Linked DNA regions of Occallatibacter riparius. The protein of the gene in region 1 interacts with the protein of each later gene in a pairwise test. Links are inferred from orthologs where the notes say so. Each region holds a gene or a part of one and is shown on either strand. Other genes may lie near its edges.

Region 1 (7,377 bases):
CCTTCCGTCCCGAACCAGACCCCGCCACGGCGCCCGACCCATTCGCCCCGGCACCCACAACCGTCTTCCCGTTGTCATCGGGAGTAGCCACCACCGCGTTCGGCGACTTCTTGTTGATCGCATCCTTCCGCTGGTTCGACATCGTCGAATTGTCCCGCGGATTCACCGTCTCATCCGACTTCGACGTCTGCTTCGCCGTCTTCGACTGCGAACCCGTCCCCGCGCCCTTGATATCCGGATCGGTCGCGCCGCCCACCGTCTGGTACCAGTCCTTCACACCCTGGTGCTGCGCACAAGCCTTCTTCTTGTTGGGATTGGTCGTATACGTCCCGTCCTTGCACTGCCCCGTCGCATCACCCGGCTTGGCTGACGTACCCGCCGCCTGCCCGCTCGCCCCAGCCTGCGCTCCCTGCCCGTAGCAAGCCGTAGCCGCCGCCAGCATCACACCCAATCCGATCCGCAAAAACTGTCCACTCATAGTCCTGCCTCCCATCTCTCGGACCGATAGGATGCAGAACCGCGCTCAAACGTGGGCCCCGCAAACCGGACCTGACACCGCTCCAGCGCTGCGCACGTCCCGCGGCATCTCCCTCCGCACCCCGCCGCATCTACCCCACCGGAGGATCGAACGGAATGGGACCCGCCCGCTTGTCTCTATACCTGATCGCCAGCATCGCTGGCGTCGCCGCCATCATGACCTGGCTCAATCGCGCCAAGGCCCTCAGCGCCAACTCCGGCAACCAAATCCCCGTCCAGAAGGCCGCCGATGCCCTGCGCGAAGCCTGGGCCGACAACCACACCACCGTCTAACACCACAGCGCAACCACCACGCTCACCCACCACAAACACAAAGGCCGCACCCAAACCTGGATGCGGCCTCTTTGCCCCTTCCGTCCCTCGTTCCGGAGCCTGCCCCTGAGTGCAGTCGAAGGGTCCCCGCCGTTTTACTCCGTTCCTAATCCCTGCTTTTCTGTTCCCTGTTGCCTGTTCCCTGCCTTTTTAGAACGGGTTCAACTTACCCAGCCCCTTCTTCTTCTTCTTCTTGCTCGACGACTCTTCGCTCAGGTCCGCCTTCGGCTTCTTCTGCTTGCTGTTCGCCGCCGCGTCGGCCGTCTGCTGGTTCTGCCCAGGCTTGATGTCGTTGATCTGGTCCGGTGCCGCCGCCGGCTTCTCCGCCTGTGGCATTGCCCGCGTCTCCGGCACAATCGGCTTCACCAGCGCGTTCGGATCCGCACTGTTGCCGACACCCGAACCCACTGTCGCCGGATTGGTATTCCCCGACGTCGCCGGCACAGCACCCGCGCCCGGTGCACCCACAATCTGCACGCCCACGCCCGTACCGCCTTCTCCGCCCGTCTGCACCGGTGCTTCGCTCGGCCGGTCGCTCCGCGGAGGCTCATTCGCCCCCGTCGGCTTCGCACCGTTCGGATTCTCCACCGGCTGACCGGTCGCCTCTTTGAAGTACGCGACGTTTTCCTTCGTGATATCCGGCGCCAGCGTGCGCTTCGCATCCTGCAGACTCGGATCACCCACGTGCACCGCCTGCACCACCGTCGGGCCGCGCTTGATCAGCCCCAGAATCGTGTCCGTAAACCGGATCGGCTGTTCGCTGTCCTGCTCAGCCTTGTTCTCGGCCACCTGTGCCGCCGTCGCCTCAGGCACCGGACGATTCATTGCCACCAGCCGGTCGCGCGCATCCTCCACATGGGGAGCCATCGGATACCGCGTCACCACCTTGCCGTAAGCCTGAGCCGCCTTGTCCAGGTAAAGCGCCCGCATGCGCTCCTTCACCGCGCCCGACGCCTTCGACATGGCCCACAGCCTCGCCTCGCCCGCATACGCATCGCCAATGCTCAGCAGCGTCTGGTCGCCCTTCGAGTACAGCGGATAGGTATCGGCCACCGTTTGCAAACGCGCAATCGAAGCCGGGTAGTTCTCCTTGCTCAGGTAGTACAGCCCGATCTGCGATTCCCGCTCCGCCAGAACTTCCTGCACATCCCTCAGCTTCTGCTTCGCCCGTGGAATCAGCGTCGAATCCGGGAACATGTTGATCATGTTCCGGTACTCACGCTCCGCGTTCACCGCGTTATTGAAATCGCGGTCCGGCTTCTCCATCTGCTGGTAGTAGATGTCGCCCACCTTCATCTGCGCTTCGGCAGCTTCCGGCGCATCTGGGAAGAACGTGATGAAGTCCTTGTACTCGGCCTCGGCCTGCGTCAGGGCAGCCGTACCGCCCTCCTTGAACCAGCTGTCGCCCACCGCCAGCTTGGCGCGCATCTTGTATTCCGAGTCGGGATAGGTGTTCAGCATGGTCTGCAGATCCAGCCGCGCCACGTCGAACTTGCCCTTCTTCAACGCCAACATGGCCTTGTCGAACAGTTCCTTGTCCGGCTGCTTCGAATTCACATTGGCCAGCGGATTGGCGCTCAGGTCCTGGTTCTTCTTCTTCTTGGGCTGCTTCTCCCGCGAATACGCCGACGCGCTCGTCAGCAACAGCGCAGCCAGCGCCCCGGCGACCATCCTGTTCGAATACCGATTCATAATTCCTCTTCGCGGCGGATCAGCCTTGCCCCGCCTCTACCCGATTGTTCTCGCCCGTCTCGCACCGCAAGTCTTGCTCTGGGGATCTTCCCTATCTTATCCGCTCACACCCACCCTGAAATGCCCTTGATCCCGAGCATCCCCACCAGGCCTGTCATCCTGAGCGGAGCGAAGGATCTGCGGTTGTTCTTGCCTTTGTCTTTCCTGGACACTCCCACAACCTTGTCATTCTGACCCTGAGTGCAGCGAAGGGGAAGAACCCGCTTTCAACACCGCCGGTTCCGCCTCGAATCCGCCGTGCCCCATCCTGTCGCTTCTTTCTGGCGACAGGGTGGGAAACCACAAACCTCAACCAGCGGCGCGCTTAGCAGCATCGAGCAAGTCCCGGGCATGCCTCTCCGCATCCCCCGCGCCGAACACCGCATTCCCGGCCACCAGCAGTTCCGCTCCTGCTTGGACGACCCGCTCCACCGTGTCGTGAGCCACCCCGCCGTCCACTTCGATCCTGAATCTCAAGCCAAGCTCCGCCCGCAGCCGCGCCAGCTCGCGAATCTTGTCCAGCGAGAACTCGATAAACTTCTGCCCGCCAAACCCTGGATTCACGCTCATGATCAGCACGTGGTGCACCATCGGCAGAATGTCGCGGATCACTTCCACCCGCGTCGCCGGATTCAGCACCACCCCCGGCTTCATCCCGTGGCTCGCAATCAGTTCCAGCGTCCGGTGCAAGTGGCGGCAAGCCTCATAGTGCACACTCACCCAGTTCGCGCCCGCATCAGCAAACGCCGGAATAAACTCATCGGGATTCTCGATCATCAGGTGGCAATCCAGCGGCAGCTTCGTAGCCTTCCGCAGGCTGGCAACCACGGGCGGCCCAATCGTGATGTTGGGCACAAAATGCCCGTCCATCACGTCCACGTGGATCACGGTCCCGCCTCCGCGCTCCGCCGCCGCAATCTCCTCGGCCAGTCGCGCAAAATCAGCGGAAAGTATCGATGGAACAAGCTCAACCATGCGCTTAACGGGAACGCCTCCCTGCAACGCCAGTCTACCAGCCGCCTCGCCTTTGCTTGGTCATCTGGATATCGAGCCGCGACCTGGTGCAACGAAGCGGAAGGGGCAGTCGAAGGACCCGCATGTGCCTTGCCGGTTCACGAACGAACTCACCGTGCCCCATCCTGTCGCTTCCTTCTAGCGACAGGGTGGGAAACCACAGATCCCAACCCAGCCACCCGCTCGTTCCCCCACACAAAATGGGTGCCCCAGGTCCCCGGTTTTGGGACCTGGGAAACCGCGAACCCCACCCAGCCTGAGTCTTTGCTTTTGCTCTTCTTTCTGGTCCATCCCGAAGGGAATCTGCTGCTCGGGCTGGGCGTTCCCACCAACGAACTTGTCATTCTGAACGGAGTGAAGAACCCGCTTTTCCACCCGTTCCGCTCCCGCACGACCCCTTGACTGGAAGCCACCAACTCAATCCCAGCCGAGAATGGCGCCGAAGCCGCAGTGGTCCCACCGCAGGTGGCCAGAGAATGGCGGCGAAGCCGCGGTCAGCCGCACCGCAGGTGCCCTGCCGAGCATGCCGGCGAAGCCGCGGTTGGCCCCACCGCAGGTGGTGTGGAAATCTTGTCAAGGGGTATTTCGAAAAATAGTCTGTAAGTAGCCAAATTATCAGCTACATACAAATCGAAAATAATTGCCGATTTACCTTCGAAATATGCCACACTTAAATTAATCAGGAAAAACACCGCCCGCCGGCGCCAAACCGGCGGGCTTTTCTTTGCCCAAAACCCAATCCGGGCGCAGGGTGCCCCCGGTCCCTAGCTTTTGGGGACCGGGGAGGGGCCCCCGCGCCCGCACAACTCACCGCGACCGGGTGAAACCACAACCACATTTACGAAAGGTACAACCATGTCCACGACCATCACACCAGAATCCGCCGTACAACGCTGCCTCGACGCTTACAACAAAGCCTGCGCCGAAGACGATGCCCGCAACGACCACAGTCCTGAATCCCTCGCCCGTGTCAACCGCGCCTACCGCCGAGCCATGCCCTTCCTCACCCCGGCCACCATCGACGCATTCCTGGCCTGCGTCACCCACGGCCTCGTCCTCGAAATCTTCACCACCGCCGAGGCCGCAAAACTCCTCTACGCCACCCAGATCGCCGTCGGCTCCCGCCGCACCGCTCAACAGCAATCCAAAGCACCGCAGCCCCAACCGGCACCCACCCCTACTCCCCTAGCGACGAAAGGCGCGGAAGGCGCAGTGGCCCCACCGCAGGTGGCGCAGGTGCCCACCCCCCTCCCCCCAGGCAAGAATGGCGCCGCAGGCGCGATGGCCCCACCGCAGGTGGCAAACGACAAGGAGAAAGCCCACGTGCAGGCCATGCTCGAGCAGATCCTCTCTGGCAAAACCATCCCTGAAGCCCCTCTGGCTCCCTGGAAGAAGGCACCCCCCACCCCCTCCCCCTTCACCAAGAGCGGCTTGGCCCTCCCGACAGCCAGCTAGCCTGCTAACTCGCCGACGCGCCAACCTGCTAAATTGCCAAGGAGACCCCTGAACCACTCAACACCCTGCCGCTTCACCCCATGCCAACGAGCCACACAGGATATCCCTGCCCAAAAGATCAGCTGACTGTCCCTTGTCCCTTTTTCCCTTGTCCCTGCCTCTCTGTTCCCTGGTCCCTAGTCCCCGGTCCCTATTCCCTACTCCCTACTCCCTACTCCCTACTCCCTACTCCCTACTCCCTACTCCCCGCCTTCGAGCGTATCCCCCCCTCCCTGCGTCCAATTGACTGAACCGGCGCAACATCCCGCGCGCGAGACAACTCTCGCCTGCGGGCGATACCCTGAACGTGTTCTTCGCGGATTTATCCTTCCGCCGGGGTGATCCGCGCAAGGCTTAAGCACAAAGGAGCAGGCAATGAATCGCGTTCGTTGGGCGCACCTGGCCCTCGGTTTGGCTGTACTGTTGACCGGCTGCAGCGGCTTCTGGGACAAGCCCTCCGGCGGCGGTGGCGGAGGCGGCGGCAACGCCAGCGGCGTCTTCTACGTGCTGAATCAGACCACCCAGCAGGTCGTCGGCTTTGCGTTCGCCTCCGGCTCAACCACGCCCAAAGCCGTCACCGGCGGCTCGGCGTCCCTCGGAGTAATCCCGTACGCCATGGCCATCGCACCCGGCGGCGGCTTCCTCTACGTCAGCACCGGCGGCGGCATCTTCGCCTACAGCATTGCCTCCAGCGGCGCGCTCACCCTGCTCAACAACTCCCAGGCCATCAGCCAGGATCTCCCCACCTCCATGGCCGTCGACGGCACCGGCACCTGGCTCATCGAATCCATCGGCGGCAGCGGCATCCTCAACGCCATCCCCATCTCCGCCTCCACTGGCATCCTCGACACCGCCCGCACCGTGCAAACCGCCCAGCTGCCGAACACCTTCCTCAACGGAATCGCGGCCTCGCCGGCCAATCAGGGCACCCCCTACATCTTCGTAGCCATGGGCACCGGCGGAACCGAAATCCTGCCGTTCACCGCAAACTCCACCGGCAATCCCTTTGGCACTCTCAGCAACATCAAGGTGCTTAAGTCCGGCGGGGGCGCGACCGCCATCGCCGTCGATCCCACCAATCGTCTCCTCTATGTGGGTGAAACCGTCGCCGTCTCCGGCACCCAGACCGGCGGCCTGCGCGTATTCACCATCAGTTCCACGCACATCGCCGAGGTCTCCGGCTCGCCCTACGCCACCGCTGGCGCGGGCCCGTCTGCCATCGTGCCCCTGACCAACTATGTCTACGTAGCCAACAAGACGGTGACCGGCGCCGGCACTACCAGCAACATCACCGGCTTCCCCATCGTCTCCACCGGCGGCGTCTACTCGCTCGGGGCCGTGATCAACACCATCAATGCCGGCACCAACACCGTCGGCCTCGCGCAGGAAAACACCGGAACCTACCTGCTGGCCGTGAATGCCGGCGGAAGTCCCGACCTCAGTACCTACACCTACGACACGACTACGCCCGGCAAGCTGGTAGCGGGCGCCACCGCGTCCACCGGAACCGACCCAACCCGTCCCAACGCAATCGTCGCCGTGCCCTGAAGCTCTTACCAAGCTTCGAACACAACCTCATCGCCGCGGCCCACAATCGAGTGCTTCTGAAACTCCGCATCGTTCCGCTGCGGATAATCACTGCGAAAGTGCGCGCCGCGGCTCTCCGTTCGCGCCAGCGCCGACCGCAGAATGGTTTTCGCCACGCTACTCACAGCGCGAGCCTCAAACAAGGCCCGGCTCTGCTTGCCTTCCTGCAGAAGCCGTTCCACAACCTGCTCGCATTCGCCTTGCCCCTCGAGGCCCAACCGCAGCGTCTCTTCCGCGCGGAGCAGCCCTGCATAGCTCCACATCTGCCGCTGCAGCTTCTGGACCACGACGCTTACCAGTTCCTCATCCTCGGGTGCCATCGCCGTCCGCGCAGCTCCCGGCTCCGGCGAACCCACACTCGGCGGCCCATCCGCCAGCATGGCCTTCGCCGCCCGCGCACCAAACACCAGCCCTTCCAGCAATGAATTGGAAGCCAGCCGGTTCGCTCCATGCACTCCCGTGCACGCGGCCTCGCCCGCCGCATACAAGCCCGGCATCGTAGTCCGCCCATCCAGATCGGTCTTCACGCCGCCCATCATGTAATGCGCCGCAGGCCGCACCGGAATCAAATCGCGCTGCAGCTCCAGACCATACTTCGCCAGAAACGCACTGATCCCCGGGAACCGCTTTTGCAGGTCCATACCTTTGACATGGCGCATGTCGAGATACACGGGCCTCACCGCGTCTAGCCGCTCGCCCATG
Region 2 (7,462 bases), 1.7 Mb from region 1 along the record:
CTCGAGGGCTTTAGCGATCTCTAGTTGCTGGGTGGGCATAGCGGCGGTGAGGTCGAGGCCGAACCGGTCGTGGCAGAGCTTTTCGGTGGCTTCGATTCCCTGCCGGTAGGTCGTGCGGTGGCGGCGATAGGGGCCGGTGAGCTGGCGGTCAATGAAGGTGAGGACGCCGGCCTGGGAGGCGCTGGACCAGTCGTCGGCGGGGATGATCTGGTCGCACAGGGCGGTGAGGGTGCGGGCCTGGTCGTCGGTGAAGACGAGCCAGGTTGATCCAGGGGAATGGCAACCCGAGAGGAGAGCTGTGCTCGCCGCGGCTGCGCCGATCAGGATTTCGCGCCGGTTGAACACGGGCCCTCCTCGTAGCGATTTCGGCTGAAATTCGTTCTGCCGTTCATGGTCGGAGGCGGCGGGCGGGGCTGTCCGTGATGGTTATCACGAACAGATGAGAAACAGATGCGATATACGGTTGGCTTCGAGTAAGCTGGTTGCGCAAATTCCTGCACAATTTGAGTCGTCTGAAAAGAGGAGGGTGTTTTGAGGAAGACCATGTTGCTGGTCCTGACCGGATTACTGTTCGTAGCGGGCTGCGAAGGAAATAAGCAGGCGGCGGCGCCTGCGACGCCGAAGTGGAAGGGGCTTCCTTACCGCCTGGCGTTCGACACGAAGGAGCGGAAGCCGAACTCGGCGGGGCTCACGATTCCCACGGTGAAGTGGACGGCCAATCCGGACCTGCTGGAAAGACGCGCGGCTGTGGCGGTGCGGTTCGACGTGTCGGGCGGCAAAAAAGACGACGCGGTGATGAACCAGATGATCATGGGCGCGACGGATATTCCGGGCGCGGAAGGCGCGCTGCCGGCGGACTATATGGACCACATGAGCGAGGAGCTGGCGGCTTATCTAGGCGCGTATTGCCTGAAGGGGAAGGTCAAGATTCAGATCGCATTCGAGCGGTCTAGCGTGAATCCGAGGCCAACGGAGTCGGAACTCGAGAATAAGCGCCTGTCAGACTGGCTGCCGGTGGAGATCGATTTCAAGAATCCGCACCCGAAGTGCTGAGAGGCGAGTTCGCAGTGCACAGTTTGTAGTTCACAGCTTCGCGTCGGGGAGCGCGGATTTTGAGACCCCGCACGACAGACGGTTGGGAGACCGCACTCATTTCCTGCTCAACGAGAAAAGCGGCGCGACCTTTGAGGTCGCGCCGCCCACGTGCAGCAGTTGTGACCGTTTCAATTTCCAGTTGGGTTGGCCACGGGGGCAGCCGCCTGCAAATTGAGCCGGTTGCTGAGGGTGAGGAGAAGGACGGTTCCGGGTTCAAGGTTGGTTTCAGAGTGGCTGCTGAGTATGTGGAATGTGATGACTCCGGCGCCAATGGCGCTGCCCGTCAGAGCACCCACTCCGCCGCCGAGCACCGCCCCGACGCCCGCTCCCGTGCCCACCGCGGCGCCGTAGAGCATTGCATCCTTCTTCAGGCGCGAGGGCGGGTCGATGAATCCTTCGTGATTGACGCGGGTCTTGGAACCGGGAGTGCCGGTGACTTGCGCCTGCAGCTTGTAACGGTTGCCGTCTGGCAGGGTGACGGTTTCAGGCCGGAGAAGGATGCTGCCGTGGCTGCGCTTTGTGCCTGCGCTTACCTGGGTTACCCGTCCGCTGATCTCTGAGCCCGCGGGGATGAGCACCTGGCCGTCCTGGAGAACATCTGTGGCAACCTGGGTGCGGAACATGTCGCCCTGCTGGGTCTTATCGCTCGAGAGCGGCGTGAGAAGGCGTACGCGGATGGTAGTTCCGTAGGCAAGCTCGCCTGGTCCGGTTGGCCGGACGATGTCGCCGTCGGGATCAGCCGCGGCGCCGCGGGTCATGAGCGCCGGCTGTGAGTCGGACGGAGCGGAGTAGGACTGCGCTGGGGCTTGAGCCTGAGTGGCAGGCTCCGGCCTGGCGACGCCCACGATGCCGTCGTCGGTGCCGTTCGCGTCAGGATCAGGAGAATCGGCCGACTGGGCAACGGGAGAGGGCTGCGGCGCAGCGCTGGGTGCGACCGTCGCGGGAGGCGGCACAACCTCGGCAGGCTGAGCCTGCGGCGGGGCGAGTGGCTTACCAGCCTGAGGCTTGGCCTTCGGGGGCGTAGGTTGGTCGGGCTGCGTAGCGACGATCACGTCGTCGGAGGGCGGCTTCGACTGGCCCTCGTAGGGATCAGAGGGGCTCTGCTGCTGTTGCGCGTAAGCGGCGCTGGTTAAGACGAGGAAGGCGCAGGTCAGAATCGGCCGATGCATAGAAACTCCTTGGAGGCGGGCGCAGCGCACCGTGGTATATAAGACCCCGCCACCGATCCAGTGTTGCTCTCCCGCGATAGGGATTTTTTGACAGGAGACACCTGGTTCAAGTTAAGGCTACCGTGCTGTGAGACGCGCGCACATGGCTTCCCGGATCTGTGTGCCTCATGCGTTACGAATCAGGAAAGGCACTGCTGAGGCGAAGTCGGGAAAGCGCCTTGTTGTGACGGACGCCACACGGGGTTGCGCGAGGTCGTTTGTTAGAATCCCTTTGGAAATATCCGACGTTTTTATGTATGGGATGGCGTGGAAATGCGAACCGGGCTTGATCTTCTGACCACAATCCAAAGCGCGGCCGGAGAAGATGTTGCCGTCGATCGCCGTCCCAAGTTGAATGACCGGCTGCTGCACCGCATTGCGAGGACAGATATGACTGAAATTGTTGCCATTCGCGCGCGCGAGGTTTTAGATTCGCGCGGAAATCCGACCGTTGAAGCCGATGTGATTCTGGAAAGCGGCGCGCTGGGACGCGCCATTGTGCCTTCGGGCGCCTCCACCGGCGAGCATGAGGCCGTTGAACTGCGCGACGGCGACAAGACGCACTACCTGGGCAAGGGTGTGCTGCACGCTGTTGAAAACGTTGAGACTGTGATTGCGCCGGAACTCGAAGGCATGGATGCGGCCAACCAGCGGCTGATTGACGCGACGATGATTGCGCTGGACGGCACGCCGAACAAGGGCAAGCTGGGCGCGAATGCGATTCTGGCGGTTTCGATGGCCAATGCGCGCGCGGTGGCGCAGACGCTGGAGATTCCGCTGTACCGCTATCTGGGCGGCGTGAACGCGAGCATTCTGCCGACGCCGATGCTGAACGTCCTGAACGGCGGCGCGCATGCTGACTCCAACGTGGACTTTCAGGAATTCATGATCATGCCGGTGGGCGCGGAACGCTTCTCGGACGCGCTGCGCTGGTCGGCGGAGACGTTCCACACGCTGAAGAGCGTGCTCAAGAAGAAGGGCTACAACACGGCGGTGGGCGATGAGGGCGGATTTGCTCCTTCGCTGAAGTCGAACGACGAGGCTGTGGAGCTGATCCTGGAAGCCATCGAGCAGGCCGGCTATAAGGCGGGCGAGCAGATCTGCATTGCGCTGGATCCGGCATCGAGCGAGTTCTACGACAAGGAAAAGCAGAAGTATGTCTTCAAGAAGAGCGACAAGCGCGAGCTGACGAGCGAACAGATGGTCGACTACTGGGCTGGCTGGGTGAAGCAGTACCCAATCGTGTCGATTGAAGACGGTCTGGCCGAGGATGACTGGGCGGGCTGGAAGCTGATTACCGACAAGCTGGGCAGCCGCATTCAGCTCGTGGGCGACGACCTGTTCGTGACGAACGTGAAGCGTCTGCAGAAGGGCATTGAAGAAGGCGTGGCCAACTCGATCCTGATCAAGGTAAACCAGATCGGCACGCTGACCGAGACGCTGGAAGCGATCGACCTGGGCCGCCGGTACGGCTACACCGCCGTGATGAGCCACCGTTCGGGCGAGAGCGAAGACACGTTTATCGCCGACCTCGCTGTGGCGACGGGTGTGGGCCAGATCAAGACCGGTTCAGTCAGCCGCACGGACCGTATTGCGAAGTACAACCAACTTCTCCGGATTGAGGAAGAGCTGGGCTCGGGCGCGGCATTCCTGGGGCTGGAGAGCCTGAACTACAACGACTAAGCACCACCTGCGGTGGGGCTGACTGCGGCTTCGCCGCCAACTGTGGTGGAGCGAACGGGAGTGCTGAAGGGGAGAGCGAATTTGGCTCTCCCCTTCTCTTTTTGGGTTGAAGCTGAAGATTCGCTTAATTTGCATCCGACGCTACACTGGACATGCATGCGCGCATTGATGGCCCTGTTGCTGATGTTCGGAATCCTGCCTATTTATGCGCAGCGGGCAGCACCGGCTATTTCGCTCCACGACTTGAAAGAAGCCCAAGCGCTGGGCGATCACCTCTATAGGAATACGGGTTCGACGGGACTTGTGCTGGTGGTGGTGCGCGGAGACGAGGTGTACTTTCACGGTTATGGTGAGACCGCGGTAGGATCGCACCTGGTTCCGCAGAGCGACTCGGTGGTGCGGCTTTGCTCGCTGACCAAGACGTTCACCGCGGATCTGCTTGCGAAGCTGGCGGCGGATCATACGGTGCGTCTGGATGATCATCTACAGCGTTTTGCTCCGCGCGATGCGGTGGTGCCGGAGCGCGAAAAGCCGATCACGCTGCAGGAACTGGCGATGCATACGGCGGGACTGACGCGTGAGATTGGAACTGCGCCGCATGGCACGCCGCATTTTACGTATCCGAGCTATGCCACGCGATGGGAATGGCTAAGCAAGCAGCGGCTGCTTTCTACGCCGGGGACGGTGGCGCTCTATTCGAATACGGGATATGACCTGCTGGCCGATGCGCTGGCCGATGCAGCGCACCATCCGTATGCCGCGCTACTGGCATCGCGCACACTGACGCCGCTGAACATGGAGCAGACCACGTTGTTTCCAGACGCGACCCAGTGTGCCCACTTGCTGCTGGGCGCCAACGATCAGGGCCCCTGCACCAGCACCGAGAACACCATGGGGAGCAGCGGGCTCTACTCCACGCCTAACGATATGGCGAGGTGGCTCAAGTATCTGCTGGGCGCCGGGGGAGCGGGTGCTCCGGCGCAAGCGGATGATGCGCATGGGATCTATCTGCTGGCGTCCAAGCTGGTGCGGGTGAGCGGCCTGGATCATGCGGGCGCGCCGACAGGAATTGGGCTGGCATGGATGCACCTGGGCGGGAACGACGATCCATTCCACATTATTGAGAAGACCGGAGGCGGAGCAGGATTTCTGACGTATATCGCAATTCATCCGGCAAGCCATACGGCTTTGTTTCTTGCCTCAACGGATGGGCTGCCGGGAGCCGGAACGCGCGGCTTCAATTTGTTCAAAGGCGCGAACAATGCGCTGCTGGCGCTGGCAGGTTTGCCGCCGTTGCAGGAAGAGATTGAGCAGAGGCCTGCAGGGGCGCACATGGTGCGCACCGCACATCATGGTAGCAAGCAGCATGCTGCCGGAGTGAAGCGGAAGCATGCGGCCAGCCACGCACCGGCTGCCTCCAAGTGACTTATTTCTGGCGACTGATCGTAAATACGGTATTGCCTGCAGGGATGGCGACCTGCCGAAGAGTGCCTTTGGTGTCCTCGAACCAAAGCGAGCTGCTGTCACCGGCAGCCACCCTTCCGTAGTAGGAGGGTATGCTCGCGCTCATTGTTTGTGCATGGACAGAAGCCGATGTATGTGTTCCTACCAATATCGGTCGGTAATAAGGTCGCTCCGACACCGATCCGCACGATTGCTGCTCGCATCTCGAGTTTCTCCCGCTGGCACATTCCCGCGTGAGCATGAGGCGGTCACGGGAGGGAACGCTTGCGGTGCCCGCTAAAGCGATTCATGGTTGTGCTGCAACTCACACCCGCTGAATAGGTTCAGCATTTATTCTGAAAGTGCCAATCTTCTCTCGGAATCGAGGTTCTTTGCGTGTCGAAACGTCCTCTAGTCTTGACCATCCTTGACGGATGGGGTTATCGCGCTGAAACCACCAACAACGCTATTGCGCTGGCTCGCAAGCCTGCTTATGACAAGCTTCTGCGTGAGTTTCCCAACACACTGATCCGGGCGTCTGAACATTTTGTGGGTCTGCCGGACGGGCAGATGGGCAACAGCGAAGTGGGTCACCTGAACATCGGCGCGGGCCGCATTGTGCAGATGGATATCACGCGCATCGACGAGGCTATCCGCACGGGTGAACTCCAAAAGAATCCTGCGATCGTGAACGCCATGCAGCGCGCCCGCGAAGGCGGACGGCAGCTGCATCTGTTTGGATTGCTGTCGGACGGCGGCGTGCACTCGCACCAGGAGCACCTGTATGCGCTGCTGCGGATTGCGCGCGAGTACAAGCTGGAACGCGTGTTTGTGCATGCCTTCATGGATGGGCGCGACACGCTGCCCACTTCGGGCGCGGAATACGTGGCAAAGCTCGAGCAGAAGATGCGCGAATACGGTGTGGGCAAGATCGCGTCAGTGAGCGGCCGCTACTACGCTATGGACCGCGACAAGCGATGGGAGCGTGAGCGCAAGGCTTTTGACGCGATGGTGAATGGCAAGGCCGAGGGCGGCGCGTATGCCGAACCCGTGGCGCGCATCAAGGAGAGCTACAACAACGGCGTCACAGATGAGTTTCTGATTCCGTTTGTGGTCACCGACCACGCCGGCAAGCCTGTCGCGCAGATCCGGGATGAGGACGTGTGCATCAATTTCAACTTCCGGGCCGACCGTGCGCGGCAGATTACACGCGTGCTGGCGCGCGAGAGCGGATTGAACAAGAACGGTGGGCGCGATCTGGACGCATGGGAAGCGCTGGACGAGATCATCCCGCGCAGCGAGATTCCCAAGGGCCTGCACTACGTTTGCATGACGCAGTATGACAAGCTCTATGAGCTGTCGCTGGTGATTCTGCCGGAGTCGATGGACAACATTCTGGCGAACATCCTGTCAGCGCACCAACTGCGCAACCTGCGCGTTGCGGAGACGGAGAAGTTTGCGCACGTGACCTACTTCTTCAACGGCGGCATTGAAGTTCCGTTCCCGGGCGAGGATCGGCAGCTTGTTCCCTCGCTGAAGGTGGCGACCTATGATCTGGCGCCGGAGATGAAAGCAGAGGCGATCGGCGATACGGTGGTGAAGGCCGTGAACGATACAGCGTTCGACCTGATTGTTGTGAACTTTGCCAACGCCGACATGGTGGGTCACTCTGGCAAGCTGGAGCCGACCATCAAGGCGATTGAAGCGGTGGACGCGCAGCTGGCGCGCATCTACAAGGCTGTGAAGGAGCGCAATGGAAGCTGGCTCATCACCGCTGACCACGGCAATGCTGAATTGATGGTGGATCCGGTTACGGGCGGCCCGCACACCGCGCATACGACGAATCCGGTGCCCATGATCTATATCAGCGAGGAGGCGAACAACTATCGCCTGCGCACGGATGGATCGCTGCGGGATATCAGCCCGACGCTGCTGAACCTGCTGAAGCTTGGATTGCCGAAGGAGATGACCGGCGGCGATCTGCGCGTGCCGGTAAAGAACTAGTTCCCTGCCCCAGAACAAAAACGGCGAAG

The links. The genes of interacting proteins can lie anywhere in the genome.
Region 2: the proteins of rpe (region 1) and eno interact in binary tests that used the Escherichia coli proteins (3 or more experiments, as listed by UniProt). The link is inferred for Occallatibacter riparius from one-to-one orthologs.

The regions. Positions count from the first base shown.
Region 1 is NZ_CP093313.1:3,079,993-3,087,369, reverse strand. The notes cover bases 1,723-4,508. They hold rpe (ribulose-phosphate 3-epimerase), read right to left. Parts: upstream 3,556-4,508; coding sequence 2,890-3,555; downstream 1,723-2,889. Other genes in these bases: MOP44_RS12445 (hypothetical protein), read left to right, coding at 4,450-4,508; bamD (outer membrane protein assembly factor BamD), read right to left, coding at 1,723-2,541. In the rest of the region: MOP44_RS12465 (DUF3761 domain-containing protein), read right to left, coding at 1-478; MOP44_RS12460 (hypothetical protein), read left to right, coding at 634-810; more of bamD, read right to left, coding at 1,000-1,722; more of MOP44_RS12445, read left to right, coding at 4,509-5,049; MOP44_RS12440 (lactonase family protein), read left to right, coding at 5,464-6,636; nadB (L-aspartate oxidase), read right to left, coding at 6,642-7,377. UniProt on the Escherichia coli protein: Catalyzes the reversible epimerization of D-ribulose 5-phosphate to D-xylulose 5-phosphate.
Region 2 is NZ_CP093313.1:4,753,360-4,760,821, reverse strand. What follows is about bases 1,911-4,781. They hold eno (phosphopyruvate hydratase), read left to right. Parts: upstream 1,911-2,576; coding sequence 2,577-3,986; downstream 3,987-4,781. Other genes in these bases: ampH (D-alanyl-D-alanine-carboxypeptidase/endopeptidase AmpH), read left to right, coding at 4,143-4,781; MOP44_RS19320 (TrbI/VirB10 family protein), read right to left, coding at 1,911-2,264. In the rest of the region: MOP44_RS19330 (gluconate 2-dehydrogenase subunit 3 family protein), read right to left, coding at 1-345; MOP44_RS19325 (hypothetical protein), read left to right, coding at 532-1,053; more of MOP44_RS19320, read right to left, coding at 1,224-1,910; more of ampH, read left to right, coding at 4,782-5,411; gpmI (2,3-bisphosphoglycerate-independent phosphoglycerate mutase), read left to right, coding at 5,826-7,433. UniProt on the Escherichia coli protein: Catalyzes the reversible conversion of 2-phosphoglycerate (2-PG) into phosphoenolpyruvate (PEP). It is essential for the degradation of carbohydrates via glycolysis.